Regions from separate parts of the Candidatus Pantoea rara genome, predicted to be linked through region 4. Evidence: predicted binding sites of a transcription regulator. Region 4 holds the regulator's gene; each other region holds the start of a gene.
What was found. The regulator PurR, encoded in region 4, represses purine synthesis genes. The targets are predictions, from matches to a motif close to CANGCAAACGTTTGCNTG.

Region 1 (2,203 bases), 420 kb from region 4:
TTGCTGCTCAGTATCAGGGCAAAAACGATCGCGACGGTAACACCGATGGTGTGCGTCGTTCAAACGGTGACGGCTACGCGTTCTCAACTTCATACACCTCACCAATTGGTGTAGGCATCGTTGGTGCGTACAGCAACAGCGATCGTACTGATCTGCAGTCAGCGGGTGTTGCTGTTAATGGTAACGTAGTCGGTGAGGGCAAACGTGCTGAGAACTGGGCAACCGCGCTGAAATATGATGCGAACAACGTTTACCTGGCAGCGCTGTACGGTGAAGGCCGTAACTCTACCGTTATCGGCATCCCTGTAGCTAACACTACCAACACAGCGACTGCTTATGCAAACAAGAGCCAGACTATTGAGTTAGTTGCTCAGTACCAGTTTGACTTCGGTCTGCGTCCATCCGTTGCATACGTGCAGCAGAAAGGCAAAGATATCGAAGGTATCGGCGATGCTGACCTGTACAAATACATCGACGTTGGCGCGACTTACTACTTCAACAAAAACATGTCTACCTATGTTGATTACAAAATCAACCAGCTGGATGACAACAACCCACTGGCTCTGAACACAGACGACGTGGTTGGTGTTGGCCTGACTTACCAGTTCTGATTCCGCTTAAAACATGTTGAAAAACGGGGCCTCGGCCCCGTTTTTTTATGGCTGTTATTCCCATTAACTGCGTTTCTTCCCGCCCTGTTACCCCGCTTTAACCTCTGCAATCCTTCGTCTCGCAATCACCACCGCAAAATGTATGAATTTGTCTCGCAAACGGTTGGCATTTCCCTGGCCGGACGTTAACCTGACAGCTCTTTCCGCTTAAGTTCACGCTAATGGACCTGACACATGTTTGAATCGATCTCTGCTGCACCCGCCGATCCTATTCTTGGGCTGGCCGATCTGTTTCGTGCTGATGACCGCCCTGAAAAAATCAATCTGGGTATCGGCGTCTATAAAGACGAAACCGGCAAGACCCCGGTACTGACCAGTGTTAAAAAAGCTGAGCAATACCTGCTGGAAAACGAAACCACGAAAAACTATCTCAGCATTGATGGTCTGGCGGATTTCGCCCGTTGCACACAGGCGCTGCTGTTCGGCAATCAAAGCCCGCTGATCACGGCAGGCCGCGCCCGTACCGCTCAGACGCCTGGTGGCACCGGCGCGTTACGTGTAGCAGCAGATTTCCTCGCCACACAAACCTCTGTCAAGCGGGTCTGGATCAGCAATCCGAGCTGGCCGAATCACAACAACGTGTTCAATGCTGCCGGTCTTGAAGTCTGTGAATACCACTATTATGACGCGGCAAACCATACGCTCGATTTTGAAGGGATGCTGGCGTCACTGCAGCAGGTTCAGCCTGGTGACGTGGTGCTGTTCCATGGCTGCTGCCATAACCCGACCGGTATCGACCCAACCGCTGAGCAGTGGCAACAGCTGGCGCAGTTGTCACAGGCCAATGGCTGGCTGCCGTTGTTTGACTTCGCCTACCAGGGCTTTGCACGCGGTCTGGAGGAAGATGCAGAAGGCCTGCGCATTTTTGCCGCCTCGCATCAGGAACTGATCGTCGCCAGCTCTTACTCCAAGAACTTTGGTCTGTATAACGAGCGTGTGGGTGCAATCACCGTGGTGGCGGCGGAAGCCAGCGTGGCAGATACCGCGTTCAGCCAGGTGAAGTACACCATTCGCGCGAACTACTCCAATCCGCCTGCCCATGGTGCGGCCATCGTCGCCACCATTCTGGGCAACGAGACGCTACGTACGATCTGGGAGCAGGAGTTGTCGGACATGCGTCAGCGCATTCAGCGCATGCGTCAGCTGTTTGTGAACACCCTGGCAGAGAAAGGCGCACAGCGTGACTTCAGCTTTATTATTAAGCAGAACGGCATGTTCTCGTTTAGTGGCTTAACCAAAGACCAGGTGATTCGCCTGCGTGAAGAGTTCGGCGTCTATGCCGTCAACTCAGGCCGCGTGAATGTGGCAGGCATGACGCCAGACAATATGTCGGCGCTGTGCGAAGCGATTGTCGCCGTGCTGTGACGCAGACGATAAAACAAAAATGGGCCTGAGGGCCCATTTTTTATTGCAGAAAATTGCTGACTGTTTATTGCAGGAAAGGGTTACTGATGCGTTCCTGTCCCAGCGTTGAGATCGGGCCGTGACCAGGAAGAAACGTCACATCATCGCCCAGCGGCAGTAATTTCGTC
Region 2 (2,203 bases), 1.5 Mb from region 4:
TCTTTGTCCAGGGGGCCGCCTTCGCCACCGGTATTCCTCCAGATCTCTACGCATTTCACCGCTACACCTGGAATTCTACCCCCCTCTACAAGACTCAAGCCTGCCAGTTTCAAATGCAGTTCCCAGGTTAAGCCCGGGGATTTCACATCTGACTTAACAGACCGCCTGCGTGCGCTTTACGCCCAGTAATTCCGATTAACGCTTGCACCCTCCGTATTACCGCGGCTGCTGGCACGGAGTTAGCCGGTGCTTCTTCTGCGGGTAACGTCAATCGACGCGGTTATTAACCGCATCGCCTTCCTCCCCGCTGAAAGTACTTTACAACCCGAAGGCCTTCTTCATACACGCGGCATGGCTGCATCAGGCTTGCGCCCATTGTGCAATATTCCCCACTGCTGCCTCCCGTAGGAGTCTGGACCGTGTCTCAGTTCCAGTGTGGCTGGTCATCCTCTCAGACCAGCTAGGGATCGTCGCCTAGGTGGGCCATTACCCCGCCTACTAGCTAATCCCATCTGGGTTCATCCGATAGTGAGAGGCCCGAAGGTCCCCCTCTTTGGTCTTGCGACGTTATGCGGTATTAGCCACCGTTTCCAGTGGTTATCCCCCTCTATCGGGCAGATCCCCAGACATTACTCACCCGTCCGCCACTCGTCACCCAAGGAGCAAGCTCCTCTGTGCTACCGTCCGACTTGCATGTGTTAGGCCTGCCGCCAGCGTTCAATCTGAGCCATGATCAAACTCTTCAATTTAAGTTTGATTTGCTTAAACAAGTTAAGCGGTGCTCATCTGTAAAACGTCATAATGAATTTCATTATGTGTTCACTCGTGAGGCTTGATATTTTTTACGTCCGGAGACGCTGATATCAATCCTGCGAGTGCCCACACAGATTGTCTGATAAATTGTTAAAGAGCAGTGCGAACAGTGCGTTAGCGTCCTGTCGCGAGGTGGCGTATATTACGCCTTCCTCCTGCAGAGTCAACCTCTATTTCAGAAGTTTTTCTCCGGCGGCGCAGTCTCCTGTGCCTCTCAGCCCGTTTCCCGTTGCCGGTGTTCCGTGTTGATGGATGCGCATTATAGGGAGTTGTCGGAGAGTCGCAACCCATAAATTGCATAAAAGAGAGCGTTCGCTGCATTCCACAGCAAAAGCCGGTGTTATACGCAGTTACACACAATGTTATCCACACTCTGCGGGCTAAATGAATTTAGGCGAGCATCACGCAAACGTTTTCGCTACAATGCCGGGCAATATTCCGGACTCCCCTTTTCGGGGCGTTACCTGAGGTTTTTGATCTTTTCTTCTTATATAGAAGAGAAAACCGCTGTAAAGCCTGACGTAACGCTCTTATATACGCGAAACAAAGCCAAGGGATAAACCACCATGCAACAACCTCGTCCTGTACGCCGCGCATTGCTCAGTGTCTCTGACAAAGCCGGTATCCTCGAATTTGCTCAGGCGCTCTCAAGTCGCGGTGTCGAACTGCTCTCCACAGGTGGAACAGCTCGCCTTCTGGCGGATGCGGGTCTGGCTGTCACAGAAGTCTCTGACTACACCGGTTTCCCGGAAATGATGGATGGACGCGTCAAAACTCTGCATCCGAAAGTACATGGCGGCATTTTAGGTCGTCGTGGCCAGGATGATGCCATCATGGCGCAGCATGACATCAGCCCAATCGACATGGTGGTCGTTAACCTTTATCCCTTTGCACAGACTGTCGCCCGTGAAGGATGTTCACTGGAAGATGCAGTAGAAAACATCGACATCGGTGGCCCGACCATGGTGCGCTCTGCTGCCAAGAACCATAAAGATGTCGCTATTGTGGTCAGCAGCGGCGACTACGATGCCATCATTGCTGAAATGGATGCTCATGAGAACGCACTGACGCTTGAGACCCGTTTCGATCTGGCAATCAAAGCCTTCGAACATACTGCCGCCTATGACAGTATGATCGCTAACTACTTCGGTACCCTGGTGCCTGCCTATCACGGTGAACGCAATCAGCCCGCCGGCCGCTTCCCGCGTACCCTGAATCTGAACTTCATTAAGAAGCAGGATATGCGTTACGGTGAAAACAGCCATCAGGATGCTGCCTTCTATATAGAAGAGAATATTACTGAAGCGTCAGTGGCGACCGCGCTGCAGGTTCAGGGCAAAGCGCTCTCCTATAACAATATTGCTGACACGGATGCTGCTCTGGAATGCGT
Region 3 (2,203 bases), 1.4 Mb from region 4:
CGCCAGGGCGATGCTGCAACCCAGTGTCGGTGAGAAAGATCCACTGGTGATGATCCCCTCCTGCGGCTGCCCCTGGTCATCGGTGAAACGCACCGGCTGGCCGTTACGCAGCACCCCTTTTTCAGTGAGGATCAGCCCCACCAGTTTTTCGGTGCCGCGTTCACGCTGCAGTTCCAGCACTTCCCGACCAATGAAGTCGCGGTCAGCGGGTTCCCAGCAGACCGTCCAGCCCATATTGGCGGCCAGCGGTGAAACGCCTTCGTCCATCTCCTGACCATAAAGATTCATTCCGGCTTCCAGACGCAGCGTGTCGCGTGCGCCCAGTCCGGCAGGTTTGACGCCAGCGGCCAGCAGACGCTGCCAGAAATCGGCCGCCTCATCTGCAGGCATCGCAATTTCATATCCCGCTTCGCCGGTGTAGCCGGTGGTCGCGATAAACAGGTCACCTGACTGCACACCAAAAAACGGCTTCATGCCAGCAACAGCCTGACGCTGCTCCTCACTGAACAGCGTCTGCGCTTTCTGCTGCGCCTGCGGGCCCTGCACAGCAATCAGCGCCAGGTCATCACGTTCCGTCAGCGTAATGCCATAGCCCTGCGCATGTTGCGTAATCCAGGCGAGATCGTTTTCACGGGTCGCGGAGTTCACCACCAGCCGGAAGAATTCCTCGCTCATAAAGTAAACAATCAAATCGTCAATGACGCCACCCGAAGCATTCAGCATTCCGGTATAGAGCGCTTTGCCTGGCTGCGTCAGTTTTGCCACATCATTTGCCAGCAGGTAGCGCAGGAATTCGCGGGTACGCGGGCCTGTCAGATCGACAATGGTCATGTGAGAAACATCAAACATCCCGGCGTCAGTGCGCACCACATGGTGTTCATCCATCTGGGAGCCATAGTGCAGCGGCATCATCCAGCCATGAAAATCCACCATACGGGCACCGCAGGCCTGATGCTGTTCAAACAGAGGTGTTTGCTGAGTCATAACCATCCTGTGCAGAAGCGAGTGAGGGCAAAAGTGCGTCGGAATTTGTGCCGACGCAAACGTTCTCTTATGGCTGACGTTACCACCGAATTTGACGTTTAACCATAAGCAAACCGGGGTCGAAAGCAGATACACAGCCTAACCAGGAACAGGAAATGACAGGATAAAAAACTGCAATTTTGTGATTAATCGCGCAATAAATGCAGGGCTTTTAAATATACACAGCAAATTTATGCGGGATGGCGTTCAGGATGTTAAAAAAAACCCTTTGCGCGCAGAGAGATGGATGAGAAAAAGTAATGCGAATTCGCTCGCAAAATTAGAATAAATCAAACGAAGACCTCTGCTGGTGCAGCGTTGCCTTTTGGTGGTGCAGAGGGATTCAGGCATAAAAAAAGCCAGCAGACGCTGGCTTATAAGAAGGCGTGGATTTAGCGTAACCAGGCGGGCAAATCATTCAGGCCCATCGCCTGCTTCAGCATTAGAGGTTTTACTCCTGGCAGCCGATCAGCCAGCTTCAGACCGACGTCACGCAGCAGTTTTTTCGCCGGATTATTGCCTGCGAACATCTCCCGGAAGCCCTGCATTCCTGCCAGCATCATTGCGGCGCTGTGTTTACGGCTGCGCTCGTAGCGACGCAGATAGAGGTGCTGACCAATATCTTTGCCCTCCTGATGCAGACGGCGAATCTCACCAATCAGCTCGGCAGCATCCATAAAGCCAAGGTTAACGCCCTGGCCCGCCAGCGGATGAATGGTATGAGCTGCATCGCCCACCAGCGCCAGACGGTGTGCCGCAAAGTTGCGGGCATAGCGCGCCACCAGCGGAAACGACTTGCGCTCGCTTTCCAGCTGGCACAGGCCGAGTCGCATATCAAACGCGACAGAGAGCTGCTGATTGAACAACGCTTCCGGCATGGTCTCCAGACGGCTCGCTTCCTGCGGCGAGAGCGACCAGACGATGGAGCTTATATGCGGATCCTGCATTGGCAGGAAAGCCAGAATACCATCGCCGTGGAACACCTGTCGCGCCACCGCGTCGTGCGGTCTTTCAGTGCGGACGTTAGCGACTAACGCATGGTGATCGTAGTCCCAGAAGGTGAGCGGGATATCGGCTTTGTTGCGCAGCCAGGAGTTAGCGCCATCAGCGGCAATCATTAATCGCGCACTTAACATGCTGCCATCTTCCAGGGTAACAAAGGCTTCATTATCACCAAACG
Region 4 (2,203 bases):
CCAGATTGATGACGATACGCTGCGTAGCTGGCCTTCGCTGGTGCTGGAAGATACCTCGCGTGCGCTGCCGCGCCGTATGACGTGGACGTTAGATAATCAGCGCAGACTGGTGGTGCCGGAATGGCAAACCGGGCTGGAGTGCGTGCAGGCGGGATTGTGTGTGGCGATGGTGCCGGGACATCTTGCAAGGCCACTGCTCGACTGCGGCGATCTGGTTGAACTGACCTTGCCGGTGGCGTTTCCGGACAGCCCCTGCTGTGTTAGCTGGGCCGAGGATCGCGCATCACCGGCGACAGGCTGGCTACTCAGCTATCTGGGTGATGCGCAAACGCTTAATCAGGAGTGGTTAAGCGAGGATTAACGGCGATAGTCACGGAACGGACCATCGGCCACGGAACGGCGCTCTATCAGCGTAGGGTGGACTTCAATCGTTTGTGACACTTCACGCTTACTGGTGATGCGGTCCAGCAGCATATCCAGCGCTTTCTCACCCAGCTGGGCTTTAGGCTGATGCACGGTGGTCAGAGCCGGCGCGAAGTAGCGGGCGTTGCGCACATTGTCGTAGCCGATTACCGAAATATCCTGAGGCACACGCAAACCCATCTCGTCGGCAGCGCAAATCGCGCCCATCGCCATGATGTCACCACCGCAGAACACCGCCGTCGGACGCTGTTTCTGTGACAGGATCTGCTGCATCGCCTGATAGCCCGACTCCGGCTCAAAATCACCCTGCACAATCCACTCGGCGCGCGGCAGAATACCCGCTTCTTCCAGTGCCTTCAGGAAACCGGCATGACGTCCACCTCCGGTGTTACGCTCCATCTGACCGGGAATAGCACCAATATCCCGGTGTCCACGTTCAATCAGATAGCGTCCCGCCAGATAGCCGCCCTGAAAAGCATTATCGAGTACCGTGTCGGTGAAGTCGGCGCGCGACTCGCCCCAGTCCATCACCACCATCGGAATATTGCGGTTCTCTTCCAGCATCTGCAGCAGATCATCCGGATATTCAGAGCACATCACCAGCAGACCATCGACGCGTTTCTGCGCCATCATGCTGAGGTAGGCGCGCTGTTTTTGCAGATCGTTATGCGCATTACCCAGAATCAACGTATAGCCTTTGTCAAAACAGTGATTTTCAACCGCTTCAATAATTTCAGCGAAATAGGGCGCTTCGCTGGAGGTGGCAAGCAGGCCCAGCGTCCTGGTATGGTTCACTTTCAGGCTGCGTGCAACGGCGCTCGGCGAGTAGTGCAGTTCTTTGATCGCCTGCCAGACCGCGTTACGCGTTTCTTCAGCGACAAAGCGGGTTTTATTGATGACGTGCGAAACGGTGGTCGTTGAGACGCCGGCGCGTTTCGCCACATCTTTAATTGTTGCCATGAAAATCGGACTCCAGTGCTTATCTAACTCTATGATAAGCGTAGTGTTAAACGTTTGCGTCTGCTCAGGGGTTTTTTACGCAAAAATGCAGCTTTCCGGCTCGTAAACTGGCCTGGGGCGATGAATAAACGCTGTAAAAGATGCGCAAACGGAATCAGAGTTGCGCGCGTTGCGCAACAAAGGCGGGATTCTAACAAGGCTGGACGGATAAAACGAGATTTTTACCGGGCTGTGTGGGAAAATGCCATATCCCTACACATTGTGTGACTAAGGAGCAAGCAATGAGTACCGATCTTAAACTGGCGTTAATGACCACCGTGGGCTGTCTGCTGATGATTGTGGCCTTTAGTTTTACCGCCATTCTGCACTAATAAAAAAGCCGGGAATATCCCGGCTTTTTTCTGCCTGTAATGCTGCTCAGCGTATGGTTTTTGGCGTCATCACCCGACGAGCGCCGATGTAGTGGCGCTGCCAGTAATCTTCACCTAATGCGCTGATCTGAATATCTTTGCCGGTACGTGGCGACTGGATAAATTTGCCATCGCCCAGGTAAACGCCAACATGATCCGCAGTACCGCGCCCATTAATACGGAAGAAGACCAGATCACCTTTCTCCAGCGACTCACGCTTGATTGGCGCAGCGTCACGCAGGTGATACATCTCGTTAGCGGTACGGGGGATCTTAAACTTGACCAGATCTTTATAGGCGTACCAGACCAGACCACTGCAATCGAAACCGGTATGCGGTGACGTGCCACCCCACTGATACGGTTTACCCAACTGACCCATCAGCTTGGTCATCGCCGTTTCGCGCGCCTTC

Region 1: the regulator PurR is predicted to act here: its motif matches at 764-781, upstream of ACR8BF_RS12595 (amino acid aminotransferase).
Region 2: the regulator PurR is predicted to act here: its motif matches at 1,216-1,233, upstream of purH (bifunctional phosphoribosylaminoimidazolecarboxamide formyltransferase/IMP cyclohydrolase).
Region 3: the regulator PurR is predicted to act here: its motif matches at 1,037-1,054, upstream of gcvT (glycine cleavage system aminomethyltransferase GcvT).

The regions. Positions count from the first base shown of each region.
Region 1 is NZ_CP194942.1:2,637,859-2,640,061, forward strand. Features, by position in the region: gene ompF (porin OmpF) at 1-611, shown strand, start outside; gene ACR8BF_RS12595 (amino acid aminotransferase) at 846-2,036, shown strand; gene ACR8BF_RS12600 (MBL fold metallo-hydrolase) at 2,101-2,203, opposite strand, start outside.
Region 2 is NZ_CP194942.1:3,736,891-3,739,093, forward strand. Features, by position in the region: rRNA gene ACR8BF_RS17625 (16S ribosomal RNA) at 1-749, opposite strand, end outside; gene purH (bifunctional phosphoribosylaminoimidazolecarboxamide formyltransferase/IMP cyclohydrolase) at 1,380-2,203, shown strand, end outside.
Region 3 is NZ_CP194942.1:789,064-791,266, reverse strand. Features, by position in the region: gene gcvT (glycine cleavage system aminomethyltransferase GcvT) at 1-984, opposite strand, end outside; gene ubiI (FAD-dependent 2-octaprenylphenol hydroxylase) at 1,416-2,203, opposite strand, start outside.
Region 4 is NZ_CP194942.1:2,215,981-2,218,183, reverse strand. Features, by position in the region: gene punR (DNA-binding transcriptional activator PunR) at 1-361, shown strand, start outside; gene purR (HTH-type transcriptional repressor PurR) at 358-1,383, opposite strand; gene ACR8BF_RS10445 (YnhF family membrane protein) at 1,665-1,754, shown strand; gene ACR8BF_RS10440 (C40 family peptidase) at 1,801-2,203, opposite strand, start outside.